DNA from 3 places in the Streptomyces sp. NPDC007905 genome. Region 3 is predicted to be linked to each of the others. Evidence: predicted binding sites of a transcription regulator. Region 3 holds the regulator's gene; each other region holds the start of a gene.
The links. The regulator HrcA, encoded in region 3, represses chaperone genes, less so after heat shock. The targets are predictions, from matches to a motif close to TTNGCACTCNGNNNNNCNGAGTGCNAA.
Positions count from the first base shown of each region.

Region 1 (10,423 bases), on a different contig from region 3:
CGATGCTTCCGTCAGGGCGAGCTCACGGCCGCGGTTCCGGGCTCCGGCGCCCGCCCCGGCCCCGGCCCCGCCCCCGGCCCCGGCGCGGTGCGGTGCGGTGCGGACGACGGTCACCCGGTGGTCGGCCGCGCGGGGGAGCCGATCAGCATCGTCGGCGCCCCCGCGACCCGGGTGAGGAACACGGTGGCCGAGTTGGGTCCCTGCGGCTTGACCTTTCTGCGCAGTTCTTCCGGCTCCACCGCCGACCCGCGCTTCTTCACGGTCAGCGTGCCGATCTTCCGCTCGCGCAGCAGGGCCTTCAACTTCTTTACGTTGAAGGGGAGTTGGTCGGTGATCTCGTAGGCGGAGGCGTACGGCACGGGGCGCAGTTCGTCGGCGGTGACGTACGCGATGGTCTCGTCGACAAGCCCGCCGCCGACCTCCTCGGCCACCTCCGCGACCAGATGGGCCCGGATGACGGCGCCGTCCGGCTCGTACAAGTACCGTCCCACGGGCCTGACTCGGGGGTCGGGCAGCCCGCGGGAGAGCAGGGCGCGTGGTCCGGGCAGGAGGGTGGCCCGGAACAGACCCGGAGCGGTCCCGAACCAGAGCACCGCCTCCTTCACGTCCCCGCCGTCCGAGATCCATTCGGCCTCGGCCTGCGCGGGGATCGCCTCGTGCGGGATGCCGGGGGCGATCTTCAGGGCCGCGTGGGGTGCCCCGAGAGCCGTCTCGACCGCCCACGACAGGGGCGGCGAGTACGCCTCCGGGTCGAAGATCCTGCCCCGTCCGCCCCGCCGCGCGGGATCCACGAACACGGCGTCGTAGTCCTGCGTGCTCACCTCCGTGACGTCCGCCTCGCGCACCTCGATCAGCTCGGCGAGCCCCAGCGCCTCGGCGTTCGCCCGCGCCACGGCCGCCGTCAGCGGATCCCGGTCCACGGCCAGTACCCGGATCCCGGCCCGGGCCAGCGCGATCGCGTCACCGCCGATCCCGCAGCACAGGTCGGCGACCGAGGTCACCCCCAGCTCCTTCATCCGGCCCGCCCGGTACGCCGCCACGCTCGCCCGGGTCGACTGCTCGACCCCGTTCGGCGTGAAGAACATCCGCCGCGCGTCCTCGGCCCCGAACTTCGCCGCCGCCCGCTGCCGCAGCCGTGCCTGCCCGAGCGCCGCCGAGACCAGCTCGGCGGGGTGCTCGCGGCGCAGCCGGGTGGCGACGGCCAGCTCCTGTGCGGGGTCGGTGTCGCGGACCTCGTCGAGGAGGGCGCGGCCTTCGGGGGTGAGGAGGGGAGCGAGGTCGTTCACCGGGTCATTGTGGGCCAGTCGGTGGATGGTGCGCCTCCGGGCGGCGTTGTCGGACCGGGTTGGGGGCCGGGGCCTGCGAGGATCCGGCACCATGCGAGTCGTACTACAAAATGACAAATTTCGGGCACGACTTCAGAAGGTCGCCCTCCGCTGCGGGGTGGCCGCACTGGCCTCCGCCGCCGTCGTCTCCGGCTGTGCCGGCCCGGGCACGGACTCCGGCGCCAGGGGCGCCCCCGGCCGGCAACCCGGCCAGGGCGGCCCCGCCCGGACGGCGGACCCCCAGGCCCGCCGCGCCGCCGAACGCGAGCGCCTGGTCGCCGCGGCCAGGCACTGGGAACTGGACCAGGTGCCGCTCGCGCCCCCGGCTCCGCCGGCCACGAAGCCGAAGATCACCCCACGCGACGGCTTCGAGGTGGACGGCCAGGAGGAGGAGAACCTGCCGCCGGTCTTCACCACCGTCCCGACCAAGCAGAAGGTCGTCTTCCTCACCATCGACGACGGCGCCGAGAAGGACCCGGCCTTCCTGCGCATGATGAGCGACCTGAAGGTCCCCTACACGGCCTTCCTCAGCAACTACCTGGTCAAGGACGACTACGGCTACTTCCGCACGATGCAGTCCGAGGGCCACACCCTCAACAACCACACCCTGACCCACCCCTACCTGCCCGGTCTGTCCTACGAGGAGCAGAAGGACGAGATCTGCGGCATGCAGGCCATCATGAAGAAGCAGTTCGGCAAGGCGCCGACCGTCTTCCGCCCGCCCTACGGCAACTACAACGGCGACACCCTGCGCGCGGCCAAGACCTGCGGGATCAAGTACGCGCCGATCTGGGACGAGGAGGTCTTCGTCGACCACTGGGAGTACCGCGAGGACGACCGCAGCCTGCACCCCGGCGACATCGTGCTCACCCACTTCCGCGGCCGTGACGACTGGGACGGCACGATGGTCGACGACATGCGCCGGTTCCTGAACAAGGTCACGCGCGAGGGGTACGCCGTGGCACGCCTGGAGGACTACCTGTGAGGCGCGGGGGGCAGCCGGGGGGCGGCTCGGGGCGCAGGGGGGGCGCTTCGGCGCGTCCATGGCTCGCTTCGGGAGGCGTGCGCCGTGGTTCGGCACGTCCGCGGCTCGCTTCGGCGCGTCCTAGGGGCGGTTCGGCGCGTCCGCGGCTCGCTTCGGGAGGCGTGCGCGGTGGTTCGGGAGGGCGGGGAGGTGTGCGGGCCGGGCTGGCGGCCGTCCTGGCCTCGGCCCTCCTCCTCGCCGGCTGCGCCCAGTCCGTCGACCCCATCGAACGCCTGGGCAAGCGGGCGGCCCAGGGGGTACGGCCGTCGAGCCCGGCCGCACACCAGGCCTACCGCCGCTGGGGCCTGGCCGCCCCGCTCGCCGCGCCGCCCAGCCACCCGGTCCGGCCGCTGACGTCCCAGCGGCCGGACACCGCGCTGCCCCAGGTCGTGCACCACGTCGCCACCACCGACAAGGTCGTCTTCCTCACCTACGACGACGGCGCCGAGCGCGACCCGCGGTTCGTCGACATGGTCCGCGACCTCCATCTGCCGGTCAGCTTCTTCCTCACCAACAGCGTCGTGGGACCCGGGTACGGCCACTTCGCCCGCCTGCGCGCGGTGGGTGCCGGCATCGAGAACCACACCCTCGACCACCCGGCGATGCCCGGACTGCCGTTCGCCGGCCAGCGCGCCGAGATCTGCGGGCAGCAGGAGAAACTCAGGTCCCGCTTCGGCGTCCGCCCCCGCCTCTTCCGCCCGCCGTACGGCACGTACGACACCACGACCCTGCGCGCCGCCGCCGACTGCGGCATCTCCGCGCTCGTCCTGTGGCGCGCCGCCATGACCTCCGACGGCATCACCTACGCGAGGGGCGCAAGACGCCTGCTCCCGGGCGACATCGTCCTCGTCGGCCCCGACGAGGCCACCGGGCCGGCCCTCAAGGAGCGCACGCGCCGCTTGCTGCGCCGGGTACAGGCACAGGGACTGACGGTGGGGCGCCTCGAGGACTACCTCTGATCGACCTGACCGACAGTCCGCCCGGCGTTCCGTCAGTCCGGCGTGCCGTCCGTCCGGCGTTCGAGGGACGGGGACCGATCAGGGCCGCAGCAGGAGTCCGAGGGCAACAGCCCCGGCCAGAGGGCCGACTCGGAGCGCGCACCGGACTCCGCGCACCCGGATCCCGGCCGACGCGCCGCACGGAATTGGCACTCCGCTTGACCGAGTGCTAACCCCGGTCATAGTCTCGGCTTTGGCACTCCCCCCTGGAGAGTGCCAAACACGCGACGGGCAGGTCCGGCACCCGCGACGACGGATCCACCTGGTCGCCACCTCAGACAGTTAACCCCGTGAGATCTCCGAAGGGGGAGGTCGGATCGTGACGACCACCAGCTCCAAGGTTGCCATCAAGCCGCTCGAGGACCGCATCGTGGTCCAGCCGCTCGACGCCGAGCAGACCACCGCCTCTGGCCTGGTCATCCCGGACACCGCGAAGGAGAAGCCCCAGGAGGGCGCCGTCCTCGCCGTGGGCCCGGGTCGCTTCGAGAACGGCGAGCGCCTTCCGCTCGACGTCAAGGTCGGCGACGTCGTCCTGTACAGCAAGTACGGCGGCACCGAGGTGAAGTACAACGGCGAGGAGTTCCTCGTCCTCTCGGCTCGCGACGTCCTCGCGATCATCGAGAAGTAATCGCCTCGAGCACTCAGTTGCTCACAGCTGCGCCCCTGGCCCCCGCGACCACTCAAGAAGCCGGGCGCCCGGGGCGCAGTGCATTTTCCACCTACAGATTCCGAGAGGGCTCCCGCTGTCATGGCGAAGATCCTGAAGTTCGACGAGGACGCCCGTCGCGCCCTCGAGCGCGGCGTCAACAAGCTGGCCGACACGGTGAAGGTGACGATCGGCCCCAAGGGCCGCAACGTCGTCATCGACAAGAAGTTCGGCGCACCCACCATCACCAACGACGGTGTCACGATCGCCCGCGAGGTAGAGATCGACGACCCGTACGAGAACCTCGGCGCCCAGCTGGTGAAGGAGGTGGCGACCAAGACCAACGACGTCGCTGGTGACGGCACCACCACCGCCACGGTTCTCGCCCAGGCGCTGGTCCGCGAGGGCCTGAAGAACGTCGCCGCCGGTGCCTCCCCGGCCGCTCTGAAGAAGGGCATCGACGCCGCGGTCAAGGCCGTCTCCGACGACCTGCTCGCCTCGGCCCGCCCGATCGACGAGAAGTCCGACATCGCCGCCGTGGCCGCGCTGTCCGCCCAGGACCAGCAGGTCGGCGAGCTGATCGCCGAGGCGATGGACAAGGTCGGCAAGGACGGTGTCATCACCGTCGAGGAGTCCAACACCTTCGGTCTGGAGCTGGACTTCACCGAGGGCATGGCCTTCGACAAGGGCTACCTGTCTCCGTACTTCGTGACGGACCAGGAGCGCATGGAGGCCGTCCTCGACGACCCGTACATCCTCATCAACCAGGGCAAGATCAGCTCCATCCAGGACCTGCTGCCGCTGCTGGAGAAGATCATCCAGTCGGGCGCCTCCAAGCCGCTGCTGATCATCGCCGAGGACGTCGAGGGCGAGGCCCTGTCGACCCTGGTCGTCAACAAGATCCGCGGCACCTTCAACGCCGTCGCGGTGAAGGCCCCCGGCTTCGGCGACCGCCGCAAGGCGATGCTGCAGGACATCGCCGTCCTCACCGGCGGCACCGTGGTCTCCGAGGAGGTCGGCCTCAAGCTCGACCAGGTCGGTCTGGACGTGCTCGGCTCCGCCCGCCGCGTCACCGTCACCAAGGACGACACCACGATCGTCGACGGCGGCGGCAAGTCCGAGGAGGTGCAGGGCCGCATCGCGCAGATCAAGGCCGAGATCGAGAACACCGACTCCGACTGGGACCGCGAGAAGCTCCAGGAGCGCCTCGCGAAGCTGGCCGGCGGCGTGTGCGTGATCAAGGTCGGCGCCGCCACCGAGGTCGAGCTCAAGGAGAAGAAGCACCGTCTGGAGGACGCCATCTCCGCGACCCGTGCCGCGGTCGAGGAGGGCATCGTCTCCGGTGGTGGCTCCGCGCTGGTCCACGCCGTCAAGGTCCTCGAGGGCAACCTCGACAAGACCGGCGACGAGGCCACGGGTGTCTCGGTCGTCCGCAAGGCCGCCGTCGAGCCGCTGCGCTGGATCGCCGAGAACGCCGGCCTCGAGGGCTACGTCATCGTCTCCAAGGTGGCCGAGCTCGAGAAGGGCAACGGCTACAACGCCGCCACCGGCGAGTACGGCGACCTGGTCAAGGCCGGCGTCATCGACCCGGTCAAGGTCACCCGCTCCGCCCTGGAGAACGCCGCCTCCATCGCCTCCCTGCTGCTCACGACCGAGACCCTGGTCGTCGAGAAGAAGGAAGAGGAGTCGGCCGAGGCGGGCCACGGCCACGGTCACGGCCACTCCCACTGAGCCTTGCGCTGAACGCAGCTGAACAGGCGGTGCCCAGTGCCCCTCGGGGTGCTGGGCACCGCCTGTTGTGTCGGGTGGGCGGGTTCACGTCTGCCGCGCCCGTTTCCGAGTACGGGTCGACGGTGGCTGGTCGCGCTCGCGCGCGGTGGCCGCTCGTCGCGTCAGCCTGGCGCCTGCTGGGGGAGCCTCACCGGACTCGTCTTCGGTGGCGTCCTGCACCGGTGGCCCACGCTGCGGATCGTGTTCGCCGAGTTCGACGCCGGTTGGGTACCCCATCTCGTGCAACGCCTGGACCACTACTTCCACCGGCACCACCGCTGGCTGAAGCTCGACGGGCGGATTCGCCGCCCACCATCCGAGTACATCGCCCGTGCCGTCCACTTCACCTTCCAGGACGACCCGACGGCCCTGCGGCTTGCGCTCCCTTCACAGACCAACCTCCTGTGGGCAAGCGACTTTCCGCACGCCGAGTCCACCTGGCCGGCCTCCAGGTCGCTCGGCTCGGCCGGCTCCGAACTCCTGTCGGCGCGGTTGTACGACGAGTTCTTCTCGGCTCGGACACTTTCCCTGTACGGCATCTGAGGTGACGCCGGCCGGGTAACGCACATCGTGACGTCAGCCCGTGCCCTCCACATAAGGGCATGCCAGACGCCGCAGCGGAGACGTCCTGTCCCACACGTGCCAGCGCGCACCGCACACCGGATCGGTCGCGTAGGTCACCTCGGCCGGAAAACCGTCGGCCCTGACCCGCTCGGCCGGTGGACCGGCGAGACGCCTGCCGCAGCTCGGACAGTGATCCGGCGTACGCATGGGATACATGCCCATGGCTCTCCTCCTGACTGCCTCAATGCCCGTCCGGGCCTGAGGACCGCCCCTTCCCGGACGCTGACCATCCACTGACCGTGGCCGCGTCGGAGTCGCACGCCAGGATCCGCCAGGCGTCGGGAGTCCAGGCGAAGATCGCGTCCTGACCGAAGCGGCGGCCCAGGTCCCGCGCGGCGGTATCGCTCAGGCCGACGACGGCCACGCTCTCCTCGCTGTGCCTGCCGCACACGTCACCGCCCACCGCGGACCACCAGCTGAGGCCGCGGCGGTGGACCTCGTCGAGCAACAAGGACTGGGCGCGGGCGTTGGCGTCGGCCGACGCCGTACAGCCCAGGGGGTTCCAGGCGGTGATCACATGGACGGTGGCGCCGCCGGCCACCTCCGGAAAGGAACCCTCGGCCGTGTCCGAAGGACGTGGTGCGATGTGAACGGTCCGGTCCGGGAACCGGATGTCGACGACCGCGGTCCGGTAGTGCTCCCAGTTGCGGGGGATGACGGCTGCGCCGATGGCGTGCACAAGGGCCTCCTGCGGAAAGAAGACCCCCTTGCAGGTCGTGCAGGGAGATCAAAACTTCAGCCCGGTCCGGCCACGCTCGACCGGTCGGTCAGGCCGCAAGATTTCATGATCGCGGCATCGAAGCAAGGGGTTCGTGAAGATCTTGCGGAAGATCGGCACGGGTGTCAGCTTCCCTTCGGCCGTGTGATCCGGCGCCAAGCCTTGGCTTGATGGACGGCATCACGCCCGGCGCGAAAAGCCGACGGGGGGGCGGCCGGCTCGCGCGAGGTGCGCGGGAAAGCGCAGATCACCGGGGCGCGGCAGTGCGCTACCGGGGTCCTTCGACTCCGGGAGGCCGTTCGTCATGCCCGTACCCTCCGAGACACGGCGAAACCGCGTCGGCCTGCCGGTCGTCGACCTCGCTGCCGCGCGGGAACTGTTCCGCACGGCCGAGTCGAGCGGCCTCGGCCGGCCGCGCGCCTCGGAAAATCACCGGCCAAGGGCGGAGCCAAGACGAACGCAGCCGCCAAGCGCGCACAGGCCCGATGGCCGCTCGGCCGCCGGACGCGTATAGGAGGCGAGCGCCGCGCTCAGCGTGCCGGTCGCCGCGAACTTGGCGTCCGCCTTCAGCAGGGCCTGCCAGCGCACCGACTGCTCCTCGGTCAGCCCCTTGAGGGCGTCCAGGAACAGCGCGTTCAGCGGCACGGCGGTGGCGCCGAACCGCTTCGCCAGTGCGTCGGCGACACCCGGCAGCTCCGCACCCTAGGGGGGCGACGGTCGGCCCTCCGCCCGGCTCCGGGGCCGCGGCGTCCGCCTCCGCCGCGCCGAGCAGTTCCAGGAACTCGTCGACCGACGCCAGCCTGTCCCGTACATCGGCGGACGTGGCCCGGAAGACAAGGGCGTCGAAGGCTGCCGAGATGGAGTCGGATCGGCCCGTGGCAGGCGAGAGCAGGACCATGCCCCCGCCCTGCCGCCAGGAAGCCCCCGCACCTCGGCAGGGCGCGGGGGCTTCCGCTGTGCGCCTCCTAGTTCTCCAGTGCGTCCAGCGCCCCCAACTGGCTCATCAGCCCGAGCCGGTCGTACTGCCACCAGCCCTCGCGGATCCTGCCGTCGGCGTCGAACCGGAAGATGGTCGTACCGGTCATCGACACCTGACGGCCGGTGTTGGGTATGCCCAGGAACTCGCCCTGCTGGATGCCGTACCAGCTCCAGCGGGTGCAAACCCGGTCCCCCTGGGTGATCTGGTCCTCGACCGTGAACGTGAAGCTGAAGGCGTCCCGCCACATCTCGATCTCGCGGCGCATGTTCTCCAGCCCGAGGTTGTCCTGCTCGTTGGCCGGATCGTGGTCGTGGTAGTTCTCCGCCATCAGGTCGTTCAGCGGTGGCAGCGGCCCTTCCAACCCGACCCTGTCGAAGAACCGGCGCGCCTGGGCCGCGTACAACTGGTCGTCGCGCACCACGTCCAGGTCCGTGAACGTCGGCATCTCGTCACACAGGGCGACCATGTCCCGGAAAATCCGGTCGGTCTCCGGCAGGTTCGAGTTCCGCACCGCCTCCTCGTACGACGGGAACTCCACGATCTCGACGACGTGGGTCGCGTCCGAGCGGTCCTTGCCGACCACCGCGTGCGTCGCCGTCCGCTTCCCCTTGGTCTGTTCGACCCACTGGTCCAGCAGCCGGTTCATCTCGTCGAGCCGGCTGGTCTTGCAGTCGATGAGCTGTACGAACGTCATGGCGCCGCCTCCCGGCCCCCTGGGTCCGGATCCGTCAGGCCCATTTTCCCACCGGAACGCGGCCGCCACCCGTCCTACTGGGGCCCGTACTTGCGCCCCGTCCTGGAGCTGACACCGCCCAGCAGCCCGCGCGGGGTGACCTTCACCAGTCCCATCAGCGCCTTGTACCGGGGGTCCGGGATGGACAGCGTCTTCCCGCGCGCGAGGTCGGCCAGGGCCGCCGAGACCAGCTTGTCCGCGTCCAGCCACATCCAGCCCGGGATGTTGTCCGTGCCCATCCCGGCCCGCTGGTGGAACTCGGTGCGCACGAAGCCGGGGCACAGCGCCATCAGCCGCACCCCGCTGCCGGCCAGGTCCTTGGCCGCGCCCTGGGTGAACTGCACGACCCAGGCCTTCGAGGCGCCGTACGTGCCACGCGGCACGAAGGCCGCCACGGAGGCGACGTTCACCACCCCGCCGCGCCCGCGTTCCCGCATCGCCTCGGACGCCGCCGACGTCAGCCGCAGCACCGCCTCGCAGTGCACCTTCAGCATCCGCAGCTCGTCGGCCATCGGCACTTCGAGGTAGCGGCCCTTGTTGCCGAAGCCGGCGTTGTTGACCAGCAGGTCGACCGGGTTCTTCCGGTCGCCGAGCCGGCCGGCCACCGCCTCGATACCCTCGTCCTCGGCGAGGTCGGCCGTCAGCACCTTTGCCTCGATGCCGTGGCGGTCGTGCAGCTCGGTCGCCTGCTCGCGCAGCCGTTTGGTGTCCCGCGCCACCAGGACGAGGTCATGCCCGTCAGCCGCCAGCCGCCGCGCGAACGCGGCACCGATTCCCGCGGTCGATCCCGTAATCAGAGCCGTTGTCATGGCCCAAGGTTAGTGACCCGGACCGACAGCGTCCGCTGCCCGATGACGGCGCCTCAGCGGGTCTGCGCGGCGGCGTACTTGCGGGCCGCGGCCAGCGTCTCGCCGTGCAGCGCGTCGCCCGCCACGAGCAGCCTCGGCAGCAGTTCCCGCTCGGTGGTGACCGCGCGGAACTGCAGCGCCGCCGTCACTGCGTGGTCCGGCCGGTGCACGATCTCGATCGGATCGCCCGCCCGTATCTCACCCGGTTCGATCACCCGCAGGTAGGCACCGGTCACGCCCTTCCGGGTGAACCTCTTCACCCATCCCCGCTCGCCCAAATGGCCCTGGAACGTCCGGCAGGGAATCCGCCCCGAGGTCACCTCCAGAACCAGCCCGGAGCCGATCCGCCAGCGCTCGCCGATCAGCGCCCCGGAGACGTCCAGACCCGCGGTCGTGAGGTTCTCGCCGAAGCAACCGTTGGTGAGCGGTCGGCCCAGTTCGCGCTCCCAGTCGTCGAGGTCCTCACGCGCGTAGGCGTACACCGCCTGGTCGTCGCCGCCGTGATGGCGCGTGTCGCACACCGCGTCCCCCGCGACGCCGCTCGCGCCGACCCCCTTGGGTCCGGGAGCCGCCACCCGCACCGCTTCCTCGACCGGCTGTTTGCCGATGCCCGTCACGCCCTCCGGCTGGTCCGTGTACGGCACCGGCCGCGGGCGGCCGAGATTGAGGGAGAGAAGCTTCATGCCCGCACCGTAGGGGACCGCACCTCAAAGCGTCGACGCAATATTCGGCGCCGGTCCCAAGCCGGGCTTATGCTC
Region 1 covers NZ_JBIBKS010000005.1:34,349-44,771, forward strand. Annotated here, with positions in the region: gene ACFZDC_RS10675 (methyltransferase domain-containing protein) at 111-1,286, opposite strand; gene ACFZDC_RS10680 (polysaccharide deacetylase family protein) at 1,378-2,310, shown strand; gene ACFZDC_RS10685 (polysaccharide deacetylase family protein) at 2,502-3,308, shown strand; gene groES (co-chaperone GroES) at 3,667-3,975, shown strand; gene groL (chaperonin GroEL) at 4,096-5,724, shown strand; gene ACFZDC_RS10700 (hypothetical protein) at 5,965-6,306, shown strand; gene ACFZDC_RS10705 (DUF3293 domain-containing protein) at 6,569-7,066, opposite strand; gene ACFZDC_RS10710 (hypothetical protein) at 7,535-7,750, opposite strand; gene ACFZDC_RS10715 (ester cyclase) at 8,071-8,778, opposite strand; gene ACFZDC_RS10720 (SDR family NAD(P)-dependent oxidoreductase) at 8,853-9,626, opposite strand; gene ACFZDC_RS10725 (MOSC domain-containing protein) at 9,680-10,348, opposite strand.
Region 1: groES (co-chaperone GroES) is a predicted target of HrcA. The motif match lies at 3,494-3,520, and genes of this name have one in related genera.

Region 2 (10,423 bases), on a different contig from region 3:
CTCGCTCGTCGTCATGCTCGCTCCTTACTGGTCATCAGAGGAACGGAACGGATCGATCACACGTGCCCGGCGGCTCCGGCCGCTTCAGCTCAGCGTCTTCACCGCGGCCGCGTCGTACGGCTTCAACTCGTCGAAGCGGTTGGAGAGGACCTTCGCCGCCCACTCCGGGTCCTGGAGCAGGGCGCGGCCGACGGCGACCATGTCGAACTCGTCGGCCTCCAGCCGGTCCAGGAGGTTGTCGATGCCCTTGACCGGGGAGCCCTCGCCCTGGAAGGCGTTGATGAAGTCGCCGTCGAGGCCCACCGAGCCGACGCTGATGACCTGCTTGCCGGTGAGCTTCTTCGTCCAGCCCGCGAGGTTGAGGTCGGAGCCCTCGAACTCGGGGAGCCAGTAGCGGCGGGTGGAGGCGTGGAAGACGTCGACGCCGGCGGCGGACAGCGGGGTGAGGATGGCCTCCAGTTCCTCGGGGGTCTCGGCCAGGCGGGCGCCGTAGTCCTGCTGCTTCCACTGCGAGTAGCGGAAGAGGATCGGGAAGTCGGGGGACACCGCCTCGCGGACCGCCGCGACGATCTCCGCCGCGAACCTGGTGCGGGCCACCGGGTCGCCGCCGTACGCGTCCGTGCGACGGTTGGTGCCCGCCCACAGGAACTGGTCGAGGAGGTAGCCGTGGGCGCCGTGCAGCTCCACGCCGTCGAAGCCGATGCGCTCGGCGTCGGCCGCGGCCTCGGCGAACGCGGCGACGACGTCGTCCAGGTCCTGCTGTGTCATAGCCTTGCCGGTGGGCTCGGCACCCTCGGTGACGAGGCCGGACGGGCCGACGGCGGGCGCGTCCGCGAACGGCGGTTCGCCCTGCTTGCGCACCATGCCGATGTGCCACAGCTGCGGCACGATCGTGCCGCCCGCCGCGTGCACCGCCTCGGCGACCTTCGCCCAGCCGGCCAGCTGCTCCTCGCCGTGGAACCGGGGCACGCGGTCGCTCTGCCCGGCCGACTCGTGGCCGACGTAGGTGCCCTCGGTGACGATCAGACCGACACCGGCGGCGGCGCGGCGGGCGTAGTACGACCGCACGTCCTCGCCGGGGATGCCGCCCGGGGAGAACATCCGGGTCATCGGCGCCATCGCGATCCGGTTGGGAACGGTGAGCCCGTTGAGTGTGATCGGACGGGAGAGGATCTGGGCCGCGCGGGAGGCGGGGGGCGTCGTGACGGTCACGTGGGGGCTCCTCAGGGGGTGACTCTGGCTGACCGAAGGGTATGTGCGCGTGCATTGTTGCACCTTCTGAAGCAACTGCCTATGCGCTGCCCCACATTCCGGCCCGACGAAAGCCCTCACGTGACACCGCTCACACTGCCGGTCCAGCCACGGCGGCGGCAGCGGGGGCGACTGCCGGGAAGCCGCCGACGACGACCTTCCCCCGGACCGGTCCAGCACGGGTGAGAAGCGAGCGAGCAGCCCGAAAGACCAGTGGCCCAGCCCGCGTCGGCGACGACGGTCGGCTCACCGGGCATCCTCGGCCGGCGGGCGTGCCCGCGCCTCACCTGCACGCCGGGCCGGCGCAGCGGCTCACGGCCGGTGGGCGACCCCTCCCTGCCCGGCCTGCCGAACGATGGGCAGATGTGGGCCACCGTGTCTCTGGAAGTGACTGCGCGGACAAGGCCGGGCAAGGCCCGGCATTGGCCCAGTCGTGCCCATGGGGCCGAGTCAGGAGAAGCACGACACTCGCCGAGAAGCGGGCGGCCCCACGGTCGCTCACCGGCTCCCGAGCCTCACGTTCCCGGAGAAGCTCAAGGACTACGCCGGCCGGGGCCCGTGCAACGCCCGAGGGCGGCACCCCCAGCCAGAAGCTGGACGTACCGCCCTCGGTTCGAAGGACAGGCGATCAACCGTCAGGTCGATCAGAAGTCCATGTCACCGCCCGGCATGCCGCCCGGAGCGGCCGCGGCGGCCTTCTCCGGCTTGTCGGCGATGACGGCCTCGGTGGTGAGGAACAGCGCGGCGATGGAGGCGGCGTTCTGCAGGGCGGAACGGGTCACCTTCGCCGGGTCGATGATGCCCTCGGCGACCAGGTCGACGTACTCGCCGGTCGCGGCGTTCAGGCCGTGGCCCGGGGTCAGGTTGCGCACCTTCTCCACGACGACACCGCCCTCGAGGCCGGCGTTGACGGCGATCTGCTTCAGCGGGGCCTCGAGCGCGAGCTTCACGGCCTGGGCGCCGGTCGCCTCGTCACCCTCGAGCTCCAGCTTCTCGAAGACGTTGGTGGTCTGCAGCAGGGCCACGCCACCACCGGCGACGATGCCCTCCTCGACGGCGGCCTTCGCGTTGCGGACGGCGTCCTCGATGCGGTGCTTGCGCTCCTTGAGCTCCACCTCCGTGGCGGCACCGGCCTTGATGACCGCGACACCGCCGGCGAGCTTCGCCAGGCGCTCCTGCAGCTTCTCGCGGTCGTAGTCCGAGTCGCTGTTCTCGATCTCGGCGCGGATCTGGTTCACGCGGCCCTGCACCTGCTCCGAGGAGCCGGCACCGTCCACGATGGTGGTCTCGTCCTTGGTGACGACGACCTTGCGGGCGCGGCCCAGGAGGTCCAGGGTCGCGTTCTCCAGCTTGAGGCCGACCTCCTCGGAGATGACCTCGCCGCCCGTGAGGATGGCGATGTCGCCGAGCATGGCCTTGCGGCGGTCACCGAAGCCCGGGGCCTTGACGGCGACGGACTTGAAGGTGCCGCGGATCTTGTTGACGACCAGGGTCGACAGGGCCTCGCCCTCGACGTCCTCGGCGATGATCAGCAGCGGCTTGCCCGACTGCATGACCTTCTCCAGCAGCGGGAGCAGGTCCTTGACCGAGGAGATCTTGGAGTTGGCGATGAGGATGTACGGGTCCTCGAGCACCGCCTCCATGCGCTCCATGTCGGTCGCGAAGTAGGCGGAGATGTAGCCCTTGTCGAAGCGCATGCCCTCGGTGAGCTCGAGCTCCAGACCGAAGGTGTTGCTCTCCTCGACGGTGATGACGCCTTCCTTGCCGACCTTGTCCATGGCCTCGGCGATCAGCTCGCCGATCTGGGTGTCGGCGGCGGAGATGGACGCGGTGGAGGCGATCTGCTCCTTGGTCTCGACGTCCTTCGCCTGCTCCAGCAGGGCGGCGGAGACGGCCTCGACGGCCTTCTCGATACCCCGCTTCAGAGCCATCGGGTTGGCACCGGCGGCGACGTTGCGCAGGCCCTCCTTGACCAGGGCCTGGGCGAGCACGGTCGCGGTGGTCGTTCCGTCACCGGCGACGTCGTCCGTCTTCTTGGCGACTTCCTTGACCAGCTCGGCGCCGATCTTCTCGTACGGGTCCTCGAGCTCGATCTCCTTGGCGATGGAGACACCGTCGTTGGTGATCGTGGGGGCGCCCCACTTCTTCTCGAGGACGACGTTGCGGCCCTTGGGGCCGAGCGTCACCTTCACGGCGTCCGCGAGCTGGTTCATGCCGCGCTCGAGGCCGCGCCGCGCCTCCTCGTCGAACGCGATGATCTTGGCCATGTGAAGTGGTCCCTCCAGGACTGGGGGTGATTCCTTCGGACCGCGCCCGCGCCCGCGACGGACGGCTCGCCGGCCTGTGGTTCCTTGCCCCACGTGGCCTGCGGGCCTCACCGACCCGGTCCTTCTTTGTCACTCTCACCTTCAGAGTGCTAACGCAATGATTAGCACTCGGGCATGGCGAGTGCAAGCGCCTTGGGGGGATCAGCCCGGGGCGAACAGGACGAAGGGCCCACACCCCCGAGGGGTGTGGGCCCTTCGCGTGAAGAACGTTCAGGCGGTGACGCGAACCATGTCGGCCTGCGGGCCCTTCTGGCCCTGCGAGATCTCGAACTCCACCCGCTGGCCCTCTTCCAGGGTGCGGTAGCCGTCCATCTGGATCGCGCTGTAGTGGACGAAGACGTCCGCACCACCGTCGACCGCGATGAAGCCGTAGCCCTTCTCCGCGTTGAACCACTTGACGGTGCCCTGAGCCATGCCTAACTCCCCTATTACTGGCCCTTGCACAGATCCACACTTCGCGGACCCGGGTCAGACCTCACCCCCCATTGGTCGGGGGCGTGCGCCGGAACGCGTCGACCGCGGCTGAATGTATCTGTCCAACTGCCGTCTGCAACAGGTCAATCGGACGAGAATTCTGGACGAGCCCGATCCGGAATCTGACGAGAATTCAGACAAATTCAGGGCAAGTCGGGCTCCATAAATGGCTCAAAAGCCGCATAAAACCCGCGCATTTTGGCTACTTCTTGTCGGGTGTGCGGCGCGATTTCCGGGGCCTGCGACCCGCAGATCCGGAACGCTTTCCCCAACTGTACCGCGCTCAATCACACTGAATGGCCCCCTCCGTTTCTCTCACGGAGGAGGCCATTCGATGAACAATCGGTAACCGCGGTTACCGAAGGTAATGCTCAGCCGCCGGCGACGGCCGGAATGATGGAGACACCGGCACCGTCCGGGGTCGCGGTCTGCAGCCCCTGCTCGAAGCGGACGTCGTCGTCGTTGACGTACACGTTGACGAAACGGCGCAGCTTGCCCTGGTCGTCCAGCACCCGGGCGGCGATGCCGGCGTGGTTCTTCTCCAGGCTCTCGATGACCTCGGCGAGGGTCGCGCCCTCGGCGGGGACCTCCGCCCGGCCGTCCGTGTAGGTGCGCAGGATGGTGGGGATGCGAACGGTCACGCTCATGCGAGGCCAGCCTCTCGGAAGGAGTCCAGGGTCGGGCGGATGGTGGCGGTGAGGCCGGTGCCGGCCACCGCGTCGAGGGTCTTGAGGCCGTCGCCGGTGTTGAGGACGACCGTGGTGAGCGACGGGTCCAGGACGCCGTTCTCGATGAGCTTGCGCGTCACGCCCACCGTCACGCCACCGGCCGTCTCGGCGAAGATGCCCTCGGTGCGGGCCAGCAGCTTGATCGCGTCCACGACCTGCTCGTCGGTCACGTCCTCCACCGCGCCGCCCGTGCGGCGCGCGATGTCCAGGACGTACGGCCCGTCGGCCGGGTTGCCGATGGCCAGCGACTTGGCGATGGTGTTCGGCTTCTGCGGCCGTACGACGTCGTGGCCCGCCTTGTACGCGGTCGACACCGGCGAGCAGCCCTCGGCCTGGGCACCGAAGATCTTGTACGGCCTGTCCTCGACGAGCCCGAGCTCGACCAGTTCCCGTAGGCCCTTGTCGATCTTCGTGAGCTGGGAGCCGGAGGCGATCGGGACCACGATCTGGTCGGGGAGCCGCCAGCCGAGCTGCTCGCAGATCTCGTACGCCAGGGTCTTGGAGCCCTCCGCGTAGTAAGGCCGCAGGTTGACGTTGACGAAGCCCCAGCCCTCGCCGGCCGGGTCGCCGATCAGCTCGGAGCAGAAGCGGTTCACGTCGTCGTAGTTGCCCTCGATGCCGACCAGCTCACCGCCGTAGACCGCGGCCATGACGACCTTGCCCTGCTCCAGGTCGTGCGGGATGAACACGCAGGACCGGAAGCCGGCCCGGGCGGCCGCGGCGCCGACGGCACCGGCCAGGTTGCCGGTCGAGGAGCAGGAGAGCGTGCTGAAGCCGAAGGCGCGCGCCGCCTCCAGAGCCTGAGCGACCACTCGGTCCTTGAAGGAGTGCGTCGGGTTGCCGGAGTCGTCCTTCACATACAACCCGCCGGTGACACCCAGTTCGCGCGCCAGGTTGTCGGCCTTGACGAGCTTGGTCCAGCCCGGGTTGAGGTTGGGCTTGTCGGCCACGTCGGCGGGGACGGGCAGCAGCGGCGCGTAACGCCAGATGTTCGCGGGGCCCGCCTCGATACGCTTGCGGAGCTCTTCGGTGTCGTAGGCGGAGAAGTCGTAGGCGATCTCCAGCGGGCCGAAACACTCCTCGCAGGCGAACACCGGCCCGAGGGGCACCCGGTGACCGCACTCGCGGCAGCTCAGGGCCGCGGCGGGGCCGAGGTCGACGGTGGGATTGCTGGTGCTTGCAACGGTCTGCACAGCCATGGAGGCGAGGCCCTTTCTCCTCATCTTCCTCACGACGCATCTCGCCGTGAGACGGATTTGGCACCTTCCCTAGCCGGGAGCCTCGCTGGAGAACGAGAACCGACTGGAGGGTTGCCGGGGCTTCATCGGGCCGTGTCCCTCTGCCCCTCTGGATGAGCTGTATGTGGTTGTGAACGCGCGCGACCCCCGACATGCAATGGTCATCGGCGTTGTTCAAGACTGTAACCGAAGGCCAGGACAGTTGAGATAGTCGTCCGAACCGCGAGATGGATCACACCGAGTCACCGCTGTGATCACGACAGTGAGGAGCCGCAGACCGTGCTGGAAGAAGTCGAGCGCTGGCTGGCCACCCGCTCCTGGTCCGTGGCCGATCGCCCTCTCCACCGCATACTGGCCGCCAAGCAGCGCACCGGCCAGTCCGTCTCCGTCGTCCTGCCCGCGCTGAACGAGGAGGAGACGGTCGGCGACATCGTCGCGGTCGTCCGTCACGACCTCATGCAACAGGTCCCGCTGGTCGACGAGATCGTGGTCGTCGACTCCGGGTCCACCGACCAGACCTCCGAGGTCGCCGCCTCCGCGGGCGCCCGGGTCGTCCACCGCGACGACATCCTCCCGCGTATCCCGGCCGTCCCCGGCAAGGGCGAGGTGCTGTGGCGCTCCCTGCTGGTGACCGGCGGGGACATCGTCTGTTTCATCGACGCCGACCTGAAGGAGTTCTCCTCCGACTTCGTCTCCGGGATCGTCGGCCCGCTGCTCACCGACCCGGGCGTCGACCTGGTCAAGGCCATGTACGACCGCCCGCTCGGCAGCGAGGAGGTGGGCGCCGAAGGAGCTCGGCAGAAGGGTGCTGCCGGGCGACGGGCGGGCCAGGGCGGCCGGGTCACGGAACTCATGGCCCGCCCGCTGCTGAACATGCACTGGCCGCAGCTGGCCGGCTTCGTCCAGCCGCTGGGCGGCGAGTACGCGGCCCGCCGATCGCTGCTGGAGCAGCTGCCGTTCCCGGTGGGATACGGCGTGGAGCTGGGCATGCTGGTGGACGCCCTGCACCTGGTGGGCCTGGACGCGCTGGCGCAGGTCGACGTGGGCGTGCGCAAGCACCGGCACCAGGACGGACAGGCGCTGGGCCGGATGGCCGCGGCGATCTACCGCACGGCGCAGCTGAGGCTCGCCCGCGGGCATCTCATCCGTCCGTCCCTGACCCAGTTCGAGCGGGGTGAGGACGGGTTCGAGCCGCGCACCTATTCGGTGGACACCGAGGAGCGCCCGCCGATGGCGGAGATCGCGGAGTACGCGGCGCGCCGGGTGGCGTGAGGGCGCACTCGCACTGGGAAACGGCTGTATACAGCCCCCTCGAGGGTGGAACGTACGTTTGAGGGTTTCCGGGCCGGGCTAGGTTGAGGCTTATGGCTTCCAGGCACGGTGCTGAGGTGCTGGTCGCGTCCAACCGCGGCCCGGTTTCGTACGAGGTGCGCCCCGACGGCGCGGGCGGCTCGCTGCACGCCAAACGGGGTGGTGGCGGGCTGGTCTCGGGGCTGTCCGCCATCGGGTCCGACGCCAACGCGGTGTGGGTGTGCGCCGCGCTGGGCGACGGCGACCGCGAGGCGGTGCGGCGCGCGGGCGGTGGGCTGCTGCCGGCCGAGGACACCGGTGGGCAGCGGGTGCGGATGCTCGACATCGACACGAGCGTGTTCGCCGACGCGTACAACGGCATCGCGAACTCGGTGCTGTGGTTCGTCCACCACATGCTGTACCAGACCCCGCTGGAGCCGATCTTCGACGCGGAGTTCCGACGGCAGTGGGCGTCGTACGAGGCCTACAACCAGGCGTTCGCCGAGGCGCTGGCCGAGGAGGCGGCGCAGGGCGCCGCGGTGCTGATCCAGGACTACCACCTGGCCCTCGCGCCCCGGATGCTCCGCCAGCTCCGTCCCGACCTGCGCATCGGCCACTTCTCGCACACCCCGTGGGCCCCGCCGGACTACTTCCGCCTGCTGCCCGACGACATCGCGGCCGAGCTGCTGACGGGCATCCTCGGCGCGGACCGGGCGGCGTTCCTGACCCGGCGGTGGGCGGACGCGTTCACCGACTGCTGTCACGCGGTACTGGGCCCCGGCATCCCCTCCGGGACCCGGATCGGGGTGCACGGGCTGGGGGCGGACGCGGACTTCCTGCGCGAGCGGGCGCACCGGGCGGACGTGGACGAACGGATGGCCCTGCTGCGGAAGGAGATCGGCGAGGGGCGCCGAACGATCGTCCGGGTGGACCGCACCGAGCTGTCCAAGAACATCGTGCGCGGCCTGCTGGCGTACCGGCAGCTGCTGGAGGACCACCCCGAGTGGCGCGAACGGGTGGTGCACGTGGCCTTCGCCTACCCGTCCCGGCAGGACCTCGCCGTCTACCGGGAGTACACGGCCGAGGTGCAGCGGGTGGCGGATGAGATCAACTCGGTGTACGGCACGCCGGGTTGGACGCCGGTGGTGCTCCATGTGAAGGACGACTTCGCGCGCTCGCTGGCCGCGTACCGGCTGGCCGACGTCGCCCTGGTCAACCCGATCCGGGACGGCATGAACCTGGTCGCCAAGGAGGTGCCGGTCGTCTCCGACGAGGGCTGCGCACTGGTGCTGTCCCGGGAGGCCGGGGCGTACGAGGAGCTGGGCGAGAACGCGTTCGTGGTGAACCCGTACGACATCGTGGGGACGGCGCGGGCGCTGCACGAGGCGCTGAGCCTGCCGGGGGCCGAGCGGGCGGAGCGCTCCAAGCGGCTGGCGGCCGCTGCCACCGCGTTGCCGCCCGCTCAGTGGTTCCTGGATCAGCTGGGTGCGCTGAACGGCTGAGTCAGCCGATCCGCTCCGCCAGTGCCCGCAGCAGTCCCACGACACCCTCGGGACCCTCCACCACCATGTCCGCCCGTTCCGCCAGTTCGGTGACCTCCGTGCTGCCGCTGCAGACCAGGAGGCCGGGGACGCCGTCCGAGCGGAGTTTCTCGACCGCCGCGAACGCGGGGAGGTCGCCGAGGTCGTCGCCGGCGTAGAGGACGGCCCCGGCGCCCGTGGCGCGGACGTGGTCGAGGAGGGCGACGCCCTTGTCCATGCCGGGCGGGCGGAGTTCGAGGACCAGCCGGCCGGGCTCGACGATCAGGCCGTGCCGGGTGGCGAGGTCGGCGAGGGGTTCGCGCAGGGCCTCGAAGGCGGCCTGGGGGTCGTCGGCACGGCGGGTGTGGACGGCGACCGCACGCCCCTTCTCCTCGATCCACGCGCCGTGCCCGGCGCCGACGCGGTCCAGGAGGCCCGGCAGCTCGGCGCGGACCGCGGCCACGCCGGGGTGCGGTGGTGGTGCGCTGAGCTCGCCGGTCGCGGCCTGCCAGCGCTCGGCGCCGTAGTGGCCGAGGACGACGAGATGTTCCAGGCCGGGCACGCCCGCGAAGCCGCCGTTCCGCACGGCGACCTCGGCGGGTCTGCCGGTGACCACGGCGACGGAGGCGACCTTGGGGGCGAGCGCGGCGAGCGCGGGTACGGCATCGGGGTGGGCGCGGGCCTGCTCGGGGTCGGCGACGATGGGGGCGAGTGTGCCGTCGAAGTCGAGGCCGATCACCGCGGTGTGCGGCATGGCGAGCAGCGCGGCGAGTCCGTCCCGCCCGGCCTGGGTTGCCGGGGTCGGCAGAAGGTCCATACAGCGACAGTATCCAGCTGGGGCCGAGGTCACGCCTGGAGCCGCGCAACCTCAGCGCTCGGCCCGCCGTGCCTCCCGTACGCGTCTCAACCGGTTCACCGTCACCGGGTCCAGCGCCAGCGCCCGCTCGTCGTCCAGCAACGCGTTGAGGAGCTGGTAGTAGCGCACCGGTGTCAGGCCCAGTTCCTCGCGTATCGCCCGTTCCTTCGCGCCGGGGCCGGGAAAGCCCCGGCGTTCCAGCGCGAGGATGGCCTTTTCGCGGCTGCCCAGTTCCATGGGGGCCACCGTAACGCCGGGCACCGACAGCCGGCTCAGTTCGCCTCGCTGCTGTCCGCCGCCGCGGCGGCCGACTGCAGGCGGGTCAGGACGCCGCCGGGGCTGCCGCCGGGGGCGACCGCCTGGCCGATGCTCTTCTTCACGGCCGCGCTGACCGCCGCCCAGGAGGTCTTGCCGACGGGGTACAGCTCGGAGGTGGGCAGCTGCTCGAGGAAGGGCCGCAGTTCCTTGTCCGGGGCCGAGTCCGACGCGGTCATGGTGTCGGACGCGGAGCCGGTGACCGGGAGCAGGCCGTACTCGCGGGAGAAGGCGAGCACGTTCTTCTGCTCGTAGACGAAGTCGAGAAAGTCGCCGATCTGCTCGGCGTGCCCGTTCTGCTTGAAGCCCATCATCCAGTCGGCGACGCCCATCGAGGCCTTGGCCCTGCCGGTGCGGCCCGGCATCCGGACCGTGCCGAACTTCACGCCCTTCTTGGCGGCCTGCTGGATCAGCGTGGGATGCC
Region 2 covers NZ_JBIBKS010000019.1:103,999-114,421, forward strand. Annotated here, with positions in the region: gene ACFZDC_RS30065 (carboxylesterase family protein) at 1-15, opposite strand, end outside; gene ACFZDC_RS30070 (NADH:flavin oxidoreductase) at 85-1,212, opposite strand; gene groL (chaperonin GroEL) at 1,896-3,518, opposite strand; gene ACFZDC_RS30080 (cold-shock protein) at 3,789-3,992, opposite strand; gene ACFZDC_RS30085 (MoaD/ThiS family protein) at 4,424-4,699, opposite strand; gene thrC (threonine synthase) at 4,696-5,979, opposite strand; SAM riboswitch class I at 5,997-6,138, opposite strand; gene ACFZDC_RS30095 (glucosyl-3-phosphoglycerate synthase) at 6,298-7,290, shown strand; gene ACFZDC_RS30100 (trehalose-6-phosphate synthase) at 7,383-8,810, shown strand; gene otsB (trehalose-phosphatase) at 8,812-9,645, opposite strand; gene ACFZDC_RS30110 (DUF3263 domain-containing protein) at 9,697-9,921, opposite strand; gene ACFZDC_RS30115 (extracellular solute-binding protein) at 9,957-10,423, opposite strand, start outside.
Region 2: groL (chaperonin GroEL) is a predicted target of HrcA. The motif match lies at 3,680-3,706, and genes of this name have one in related genera.

Region 3 (10,423 bases):
GCTCCGTGAGGCCTTCGGCGGCCGGCTGCGCGCCTGTGTCTCCGGCGCCTCCGCGCTCTCCCCCGAGATCGGCTACTTCTTCGCCGGCGCCGGCATCCACATCCTGGAGGGCTACGGCCTCACCGAGACCTCCGCCGCCTCCTTCGTCAACCCCGGGGAGGCCTACCGCACCGGCACCGTCGGCAAGCCGCTGCCCGGCTGCGAGGTGCGCATCGCGGACGACGGCGAGATCCTGCTGCGCGGCCCCGGCGTCATGGACGGCTACCACCAGCAGCCCGAGAAGACCGCGGAGGTGCTGGAGTCCGACGGCTGGTTCCACACCGGCGACATCGGCGAACTGTCGCCCGACGGCTACCTGCGCATCACCGACCGCAAGAAGGACCTCATCAAGACCTCCGGTGGCAAGTACGTCGCCCCGGCCGAGGTCGAGGGCCAGTTCAAGGCGGTGTGCCCCTACGTCTCCAACATCCTGGTGCACGGCGCCGACCGCAACTACTGCACCGCCCTCATCGCCCTCGACGAGATCGCCATCCTGCAGTGGGCCAAGGACAACGGCCTGGAGGGCAAGTCGTACGCCGAGATCGTCGCCGCGCCGCAGACGGTCGAGATGGTCGACGGCTATGTCAAGCAGCTCAACGAGGGCCTGCAGCGCTGGCAGACCGTCAAGAAGTTCCGGCTGCTGCCGCGCGACCTGGACGTGGAGCACGGTGAGATCACGCCGAGCCTGAAGCTGAAGCGGCCGGTGGTCGAGCGGGAGTACAAGGACCTGATCGACGAGATGTACGCCGGTACGCGGGAGGCGTGAGACGACCGTCAGGCCCCGGAAGGACTGGGACCTTCCGGGGCCGGCGCGTGCCCGGAAGCCGGCCGGCCGGAAGCAGCCGAACCGCATCGAGGACCGGACCGAGGACGTGCGGTCGCTCGCATTCCGTACATTTTCCGACCGTGTTCGAGCACAGCCGTAGCACAGTTCTCACGCGCGACCGTCCACTTCGGTAACTCAACGCTTAGGCGTGGGGTCTGTCTGTCACCCTGGCCGCATGGACATGGCGGCGATACCGACGCAGCGGGAGACGGATTCCCGGGCCTGGGACGCGCCCGCGTACCGGGGCGCGGGGCCGCGGGCCGAGGGGTGTGCCACCCTGCCCGGCAGTCCTCTCGCGCCGGGCTCCGCCCGTGCGCTGCTGCGCGCCGCGTTCGCCGAGTGGGCCGACCAGGGGCTCACCTTGCCGGAGGGGTCCGCCCGGCTGGCCGCCGACGCCATGGCCGTCGTCAGTGAACTCGTCACCAACGCCGTCGTCCACGCGGGCACGGAGGTGGAGGTCGACTGGTGCCTGGAGGAGACCGGCGCATTCGTCGTGCAGGTGCGCGACCACCACCCGGCGCGCGCCCCGCGCGACCCCGCGGGCGGCGAGGCGTGGTACGACATGCCCGAGCACGGGCGCGGCCTGCGCCTGGTCGCCACGCTCGCCGAGTCCTGGGGCGTCACCTACCGCACCGGCGCCAAGACGGTATGGGCGCGCTTGCCCGCCGGTGGGCGGGACCGCCCGGACGGTCCCGCCCCGGAGCACACCCTGGAGGCCGCCGAGGCCCTCGCACCGCAGCCGCAGCGCCCCGGGGACGGCCGGGACTGGCTCGGCCGGGGCGCGCTGTCCTTCCTCGCCGAGGCCTCCGACCTGCTCGCCGGGCAGCTGGACGAGAACCTGGTCACGGCCCTCACCGGCCAGCTGATCGTGCCCCGGCTCGCGGACTGGTGCGCGGTGTGGCTGGAGGACGAGGCGACCGTGCGCGGCGGCGACGGCAGCGCGCCCGCGCGTGTCTGGCACGCCAGCGAGAACCGCATCGAGGAGCTGGCCCGCGCGCTGGAGAAGGGCCCGCCGTGCCCGCGGGACGGGCTGCGGTCCGGCCCCGAGCCGTACCCGTGGCCCGGCGACGCGCTCGGCCCGCACGGCGGCCACGGTACGGCGCTGGCCTACCGGCTGATCGCGGGCGGCCGCCCGCTGGGCACGCTGGTGATCGGGCGCTGCGGCCTCGAGCGCTTCCCCGACGAGGTCACCGGACTGGTCGAGGACCTCGGCCGCCGGGTGGCCCTCGCCATCGGCGCGGCTCGCCAGTACGCCCGGCAGGCCACCATCAGCGCCGTCCTGCAGCGCGGTCTGCTACCCGGCGCGGTCGCCGAGATCCCCGGGATGAGCAGCGCGCTCGTCTACGAACCCTGCGACAAGGGCGGCCCGAGCGGCGACTTCTACGACCTGTTCCCGGCGGGCGACGGCCGCTGGTGCTTCGCGGTGGGCGATGTGCAGGGCAAGGGGCCGGAGGCGGCGGTGGTGATCGGACTCGCCCGCCCCTGGCTGCGGCTGCTGGCCCGCGAGGGCTACCGGGTCGCCGACGTCCTCGACCGGCTCAACCAGCTCCTCCTGGACGACGCCACCGAGGCCGCCGACGCGGCGGCCCGCGCGCTGGTCGCCGCCGGCGGCCGGCCGGTGGTCGCCGGGGACGGCCCGCAGACCCGCTTCCTGTCCCTCCTCTACGGCGAGCTGACCCCGCACGACGGCGGCGTCCGCTGCACCCTCGCCTCCGCCGGACACCCCCTGCCGCTCGTCCTGCGCCCCGACGGCGAGGTGCGCACCGCCGCCCGCTCGCAGACCCTGCTCGGCGTCGTGGAGGACGAGACGTACACCAGCGAGACCATCGAACTGGGACCCGGCGACAGCCTGCTGTGCGTCACCGACGGCGTCACGGAGCGCCGCTCCGGCTCCCGCCAGTTCGACGACGGCGACGGCCTCGCGCGGGCCCTGTCCGGCTGTGCGGGCCTGAGCGCCGAGCTGATCGCGGAAAGGATCCGCCGCCTGGTGCACGACTTCGGCGGCGGTCTCCCGGAGGACGACCTGGCCCTGCTGGTGCTCCAGGCCGAGTAGCCGTCGTCGTACGGGACAATGGGGGACATGCCTTCCGCACTCCCCGACGGCGAGCCCGTCCCCGCCGACGGCGCGCTGCCCGCCGCCGCGCTCGCCGGGGCCGCCGACCGACCCCTCGGGTTCTACCTGCACGTCCCGTACTGCGCGACCCGCTGCGGCTACTGCGACTTCAACACGTACACCGCGACCGAGCTGCGCGGCACGGGGGGAGTGCTGGCGTCCCGGGACAACTACGCGGACACCCTGACCGACGAGATCCGCCTGGCCCGCAAGGTGCTCGGCGACGACCCGCGCGAGGTCCGCACGGTCTTCGTCGGCGGCGGTACGCCGACGCTGCTGGCCGCCGACGACCTGGTACGGATGCTCGGCGCGATCCGTGCCGAGTTCGGTCTCGCGCCCGACGCGGAGATCACGACGGAGGCGAACCCGGAGTCGGTCGACCCGGCCTACCTCGCCACCCTGCGCGAGGGCGGCTTCAACCGCATCTCCTTCGGCATGCAGAGCGCCAAGCAGCACGTGCTGACGATCCTCGACCGCACCCACACCCCGGGCCGCCCCGAGGCGTGCGTGACCCAGGCGCGGGCGGCCGGCTTCGCGCACGTCAACCTCGACCTGATCTACGGCACGCCGGGGGAGAGCGACGACGACTGGCGGGCCTCCCTGGAGGCGGCGATCGGCGCCGGACCGGACCACATCAGCGCGTACGCGCTGATCGTCGAGGAGGGCACCCAGCTCGCCCGCCGCATCCGCCGGGGGGAGATCCCGCCGACCGACGACGACGTCCACGCCGACCGCTACCTGATCGCCGAGGAGACCCTGGCGGCGGCGGGCTTCGACTGGTACGAGGTCTCCAACTGGGCCACCTCCGAATCCGGGCGCTGCCTGCACAACGAGCTGTACTGGCGGGGCGCCGACTGGTGGGGGGCGGGACCCGGGGCCCACTCGCACGTGGGCGGGGTGCGCTGGTGGAACGTGAAGCATCCGGGGGCGTACGCGGCGGCGCTGGCGTCGGGGAGCTCACCGGGGGCCGGCCGGGAACTCCTGTCCGACGAGGACCGGCGCGTGGAGCGGATCCTGCTGGAGCTGCGGCTGCGGGAAGGGGTGCCGTTGTCCCTGCTGAAGGAGGAGGGACTCGCGGCCTCCCGGCGGGCCCTGGCGGACGGACTCCTCAAGAAGGGTCCGTACGAGGCGGGGCGCGCGGCGCTGACGCTGCGGGGACGGCTGCTGGCGGACGCGGTGGTGCGGGATCTGGTGGACTGACGGGTCCGGCGGGAACCGCCTCAGGCCTCACCACCCGTGACGAAGTCGATCAGCTCCTCCACCCGCCCCAGCAACTCCGGCTCGAGGTCCTTGTAGGACCGCACCCGGGACAGGATCTTCTGCCAGGCCGCTCCCGTGTTCTCCGGCCAGCCCAGTGCCCGGCACACGCCCGTCTTCCAGTCCTGGCCCCGGGGCACGGTCGGCCAGGCCGGGATTCCCACGGACGACGGCTTCACCGCCTGCCAGATGTCGATGTACGGGTGGCCGACCACCAGCGCGTGTTCGCTGGTCACCGACTCCGCGATCCGCCACTCCTTCGTGCCCGGCACCAGGTGGTCCACCAGGACGCCCAGACGGGCGTCCCGGCCCGGGGCGAAGGACTCCACGATCGCCGGCAGGTCGTCCACGCCCTCCAGGTACTCCACGACCACGCCCTCGATGCGCAGGTCGTCGCCCCACACCTTCTCGACGAGTTCGGCGTCGTGCCGGCCCTCCACGTAGATGCGGCCGGCGCGGGCCACGCGCGCGCGTGCGCCGGGGACGGCCACCGAACCGGACGCCGTACGGGCGGGCCGTGCCGGACCCGAGGCGGGCTTCACCAGGGTCACCACCCTGCCTTCCAGCAGGAAGCCGCGCGGCTCCAGCGGGAACACCCGGTGCTTGCCGAAGCGGTCCTCCAGCGTCACCGTGCCCGCCTCGCAGCGGATCACCGCCCCGCAGAACCCGGTACCGGACTCCTCCACGACCAGCCCCGGCTCGGCCGGAACCTCCGGCACGGGCTTCGGCTTCTTCCACGGCGGGGTCAGGTCGGCGGAGTACCTACGAGGGCGCGGGCCCGAAGGACCCTCGTGGGAAGGGCGGTGGCCGGAGACGGGTGGGCGCATTCGGATGACGATAGGAGAACCGACGGACACCCGCTCACGACACGCCGAAACGCGCCGCCAGCTCGTCGCGTTGACGTCGTACGAACGCCGCGTCGACCACCGCTCCGTGACCGGGCACGTACAGGGCGTCCTCGCCGCCCAGCGCGAGCAGCCGGTCGAGTGCGTCCGGCCAGCGGGACGGGACCGCGTCCGGGCCCGCCTGGGGCTCGCCGGACTCCTCGACGAGGTCGCCGCAGAAGACCACCTCGGGGGAGCCGGGGACCAGCACCGCCAGGTCGTACGCCGTGTGGCCCGGGCCAACGTTGGCCAGCAGTGCCTGGCGGCCGTCGCCGAGGTCCAGCGTCCACTCGCCGGAGACCAGGTGGCGGGGCGGGGCCAGGGCGTCCACGGCCTCGTCGGCGTCGGCCACCGGCAGACCGTTCCTGATCGCGTCCAGGCGCAGTTCCTCACGCTCGTAGGCGAACACCGCGTCCATGCCCACCGCCGCGTACACCCCGGCCCCGGCGAACGCGGCGGCGCCGAAGACGTGGTCGAAGTGGGGATGGGTCAGCGCGAGATGGGTCACATGGCGACCCGCCAGCTGCTGTGCCTGCTCCCGCAGCCGAACGCCCTCGGCCAGACTCGACCCGGCGTCGACCAACAGCGCCGTGCCCCCGCCGACCACCAGCCCGACCGTGCAGTCCCAGCCGGGCAGCCGGCACCGCGCGATCCCCGCGGCCAACCGCTCCCACCCCAGCTCTTCCCAAGTCACCGTCATACCGGCGACGCTAGCGGTACGACCCGCCCCCACTCTCGGCTTCGCTCGAGCGGGGGGACCGGCATCGGCGGGACCGACCTTGCCCAGTGAGTACCCCACGGCCGTACACTGGGCCGGGGAACGCTGGCACTCGGACACGCAGAGTGCCAGGCGGACCACCCGAAGGGCCGTAGGGGACGACATGCTGGAGGTGCGCGCGGATGCTGAGTGAACGCAGGCTTCAGGTGCTGCGCGCCATCGTCCACGACTACGTGGGCACCGAGGAGCCGGTGGGGTCGAAGGCGCTCACCGAGCGGCACAACCTCGGCGTCTCCCCGGCGACCGTACGCAACGACATGGCGGCCCTGGAGGACGAGGGCTACATCGCGCAGCCGCACACCAGTGCCGGGCGGATTCCCACCGACAAGGGCTACCGGCTGTTCGTGGACAAGCTGGCGGGCGTCAAGCCGATGACCGGGCCCGAGCGCCGGGCGATCCAGAACTTCCTCGAGGGCGCCGTCGACCTCGACGACGTGGTGGCCCGCACGGTACGGCTGCTCGCGCAGCTGACCCGGCAGGTCGCGGTCGTGCAGTACCCGTCCCTGACCCGGTCCACCGTGCGGCACGTGGAGCTGCTCTCGCTCGCGCCCGCGCGCGTGATGCTCGTGCTGATCACGGACACCGGCCGGGTCGAGCAGCGGATGGTCGACTGCCCGGCGCCCTTCGGTGAGGCGTCCCTGGCGGACCTGAGGGCCCGGCTGAACAGCCGTGTCGCGGGCCGCCGGTTCACCGACGTACCGCGTCTGGTCGAGGACCTGCCCGAGGCCTTCGAGGCCGAGGACCGCGGTACGGTCTCCACCGTGCTCTCCACACTGCTGGAGACACTGGTGGAGGAGAACGAGGAGCGGTTGATGATCGGCGGCACCGCCAATCTCACCCGTTTCGGACATGACTTTCCCCTCACGATCCGGCCCGTCCTGGAGGCACTGGAGGAGCAGGTCGTGCTCCTCAAGCTCCTGGGCGAGGCGAAGGATCCGGGCGTGATGGTGCGCATCGGGCACGAGAACGCCCATGAGGGACTCAACTCCACCTCCGTGGTGTCGGTCGGTTACGGTTCGGGCGGCGAGGCGGTTGCCAAGCTCGGCGTGGTCGGACCGACCCGCATGGATTACCCGGGAACGATGGGAGCGGTACGCGCAGTGGCACGGTACGTCGGACAGATCCTGGCGGAGTCGTAAGTGGCCACGGACTACTACGCCGTTCTCGGCGTGCGCCGCGACGCGTCGCAGGATGAGATCAAGAAGGCGTTCCGTCGGCTCGCGCGCGAGCTGCACCCGGACGTCAACCCGGACCCGAAGACCCAGGAGCGGTTCAAGGAGATCAACGCCGCTTACGAGGTGCTGTCGGACCCGCAGAAGAAGCAGGTCTACGACCTCGGCGGCGACCCGCTCTCCCAGTCGGGCGGCGCCGGTGCGGGCGGCTTCGGGGCCGGCGGCTTCGGCAACTTCTCCGACATCATGGACGCGTTCTTCGGCACGGCGTCGCAGCGCGGCCCGCGCTCGCGCACCCGGCGCGGCCAGGACGCGATGATCCGCATCGAGGTCGAGCTGGACGAGGCGGCCTTCGGGACGACCAAGGACATCCACGTCGACACCGCGATCGTCTGCAACACCTGCAACGGTGAGGGCGCGGCCCCGGGCACGACCGCCCAGACGTGTGACATGTGCCGCGGCCGCGGTGAGGTCTCCCAGGTGACCCGGTCCTTCCTGGGCCAGGTCATGACCTCCCGCCCCTGCCCCCAGTGCCAGGGCTTCGGCACGGTCGTGCCGACCCCGTGCCCGGAGTGCGCGGGCGACGGCCGGGTCCGCTCCCGCCGCACCCTGACGGTGAAGATCCCGGCCGGTGTGGACAACGGCACCCGGATCCAGCTCGCCGGCGAGGGCGAGGTCGGCCCCGGCGGCGGCCCGGCCGGTGACCTGTACGTCGAGATCCACGAGCTGCCGCACTCCACCTTTCAGCGGCGCGGCGACGACCTGCACTGCACGGTCACCATCCCGATGACCGCGGCGGCCCTCGGCACCAAGGTGCCGCTGGAGACCCTGGACGGCATGGAGGAGGTCGACATCCGGCCCGGCACCCAGTCCGGCCAGTCGATCCCGCTGCACAACCGCGGCGTCACGCACCTGCGCGGCGGCGGCCGGGGCGACCTCATCGTCCACGTCGAGGTCCAGACCCCGCACAAGCTCGACCCGGAGCAGGAACGCCTGCTGCGCGAGCTGGCGAAACTGCGTGGCGAGGAGCGGCCGCTGGGTCAGTTCCAGCCCGGTCAGCAGGGGCTGTTCTCCCGGCTGAAGGACGCGTTCAACGGGCGCTGACGACGGCTGACGGGCAGCCGGGATCCGGGGGGCCCGCCCCCCGGAAGACACCGCCGACGGGCGTTGATCCCCGGCTCTGCCCCTGGCTCATGCCGGCGGAAGCCCGGATTCGGACTTGTTCGGAGGACGTGACAACATGCCGTCATGTCCTCCGCACTGACCGATCTCTTCCCCCTCCCGATCGTGCAGGCTCCCATGGCGGGCGGCGTCTCGCTCCCGCAGCTCGCCGCCGCCGTGTCCGAGGCCGGCGGTCTCGGGTTCCTCGCCGCCGGATACAAGACGGCCGACGGCATGTACCAGGAGATCAAGCAGCTGCGGGGGCTCACGGGCCGGCCCTTCGGTGTGAACCTCTTCATGCCCCAGCCCGAGTACCCCGGTGCGAGCACCGGCTCCACCGGAGCGGCCAACGCCGCGCCCCCTTCCGGCGCCGTCGAGGTCTACGCGCACCAGCTGGCCGGTGAGGCCGCCTGGTACGAGACCGAGCTGGGCGACCCCGACAGCGGCCGGGACGACGGCTACGACGCCAAACTCGCCGTCCTCCTCGACAACCCGGTGGCGGTGGTCTCCTTCCACTTCGGCGTGCCGAGCCGGGAGGTCATCGACTCCCTGCGCCGGGCCGGGACCGTCACCCTGGTCACCGCCACCACCGCCGAGGAGGCCCTCGCGGTCGAGCGGGCCGGCGCGGACGCGGTGATCGCGCAGGGTGTGGAGGCCGGCGGTCACCAGGGCACCCACCGGGACCTCGCGGAGAACGACGGTTCGGGCATCGGCCTGCTGTCGCTGGTCGCGCAGGTCCGCGAGGCCGTGAGCATCCCGGTCGTCGCCGCCGGCGGCATCATGCGCGGCAGCCAGATCGCCGCCGTCCTCGCGGCGGGCGCGAGCGCCGCCCAGCTGGGCACCGCGTTCCTCGCCACCCCGGAATCCGGCGCGAACGCCGTGTACAAGCAGGCGCTGACCAACCCGCTGTTCGTGCGCACCGAGTTGACCCGCGCCTTCTCCGGCCGCCCGGCACGCGGACTGGTCAACCGCTTCATGCGCGAGCACGGGCCGTACGCCCCCGCCGCCTACCCCGAGATCCACCACCTGACCTCGCCGCTGCGCAAGGCCGCTGCCAAGGCCGGTGACGCGCAGGGCATGGCGCTGTGGGCGGGCCAGGGCCACCGGCTGGCCCGCGAGCTGCCCGCCGGGCGGCTGGTGGAGGTGCTGGCGGGCGAACTCGCGGCCGCCAGGACAGCGTTGTCGGCCTTCCCCGGACCCGGAGGTGACGGACGATGACGGCCCCGGTCTTCGTCGTCGAGCACGTCGACCCGGACAGCAACCGGTACGTCCTGGACGGCCCCGAAGGCCGCCACGCGGTCTCCGTGAAGCGGCTCCAGCCCGGCGAGGAGGTCGTCCTCACCGACGGCGCCGGGCGCTACGCCGTGTGCGAGGTCATCGGCACCGAGGGCAAGGACCGGCTGATCGTCCACATGGGCTCCGTCTCCGAGGAGCCGGCGCCCACGCCGCGCATCACCGTCGTCCAGGCCCTGCCCAAGGGCGACCGGGGCGAGGTGGCCGTGGAGACCATGACCGAGGTCGGCGTCGACGCCATCGTGCCCTGGCAGGCGGCCCGGTGCATCACCCAGTGGAAGGGCGACCGCGGGCTGAAGGCCCTCGGCAAGTGGCGGGCCACCGCCCGCGAGGCCGGCAAGCAGTCCCGCCGGGTCCGCTTCCCGGAGGTCGCGGACGCGGCGACGACCAAGCAGGTTGCCGCACTTCTCGCCGAAGCCGATTTCGCCGCCGTACTCCACTCCGACTTCGAGCACGGCAGCGGGCCGCTCGCCACCGCCGAACTCCCGGCCGACGGCGAGATCGTGCTGGTCGTCGGGCCCGAAGGCGGTGTCTCCCGCGACGAGTTGGCGCTCTTCGAGGAGGCGGGAGCCAGGCCCTACGTGCTCGGTCCCACGGTGTTGCGCACCTCCACCGCCGGCACCGCCGCCGCGGCCCTCCTGCTGGGCCGCACCGGCCGCTGGTCCTGACCTTCTGGGGGAACACCATGGAACTCGCCCAAGTCCGGCTCCTCGTCACCGATTTCCCCGCCTGCTACCGCTTCTACGCGGACGTCCTCGGCCTCAGGCCGCAGTCCGGGGCCACCGAGGGCCCGTACGAGAAGTTCAGCCCGCACGCCGGCTCCGCCGGTATCGCGCTGCAGGACCGCGCCATGATGGCCGAGATCCTGGACGAACTGGGCGGGACGGCCACCGGTCACCG
Region 3 covers NZ_JBIBKS010000010.1:55,075-65,497, forward strand. Annotated here, with positions in the region: gene ACFZDC_RS19105 (AMP-binding protein) at 1-805, shown strand, start outside; gene ACFZDC_RS19110 (SpoIIE family protein phosphatase) at 1,047-2,918, shown strand; gene hemW (radical SAM family heme chaperone HemW) at 2,946-4,178, shown strand; gene ACFZDC_RS19120 (DUF3097 family protein) at 4,199-5,062, opposite strand; gene ACFZDC_RS19125 (MBL fold metallo-hydrolase) at 5,097-5,819, opposite strand; gene hrcA (heat-inducible transcriptional repressor HrcA) at 6,020-7,036, shown strand; gene dnaJ (molecular chaperone DnaJ) at 7,037-8,173, shown strand; gene ACFZDC_RS19140 (nitronate monooxygenase) at 8,318-9,448, shown strand; gene ACFZDC_RS19145 (16S rRNA (uracil(1498)-N(3))-methyltransferase) at 9,445-10,191, shown strand; gene ACFZDC_RS19150 (VOC family protein) at 10,209-10,423, shown strand, end outside.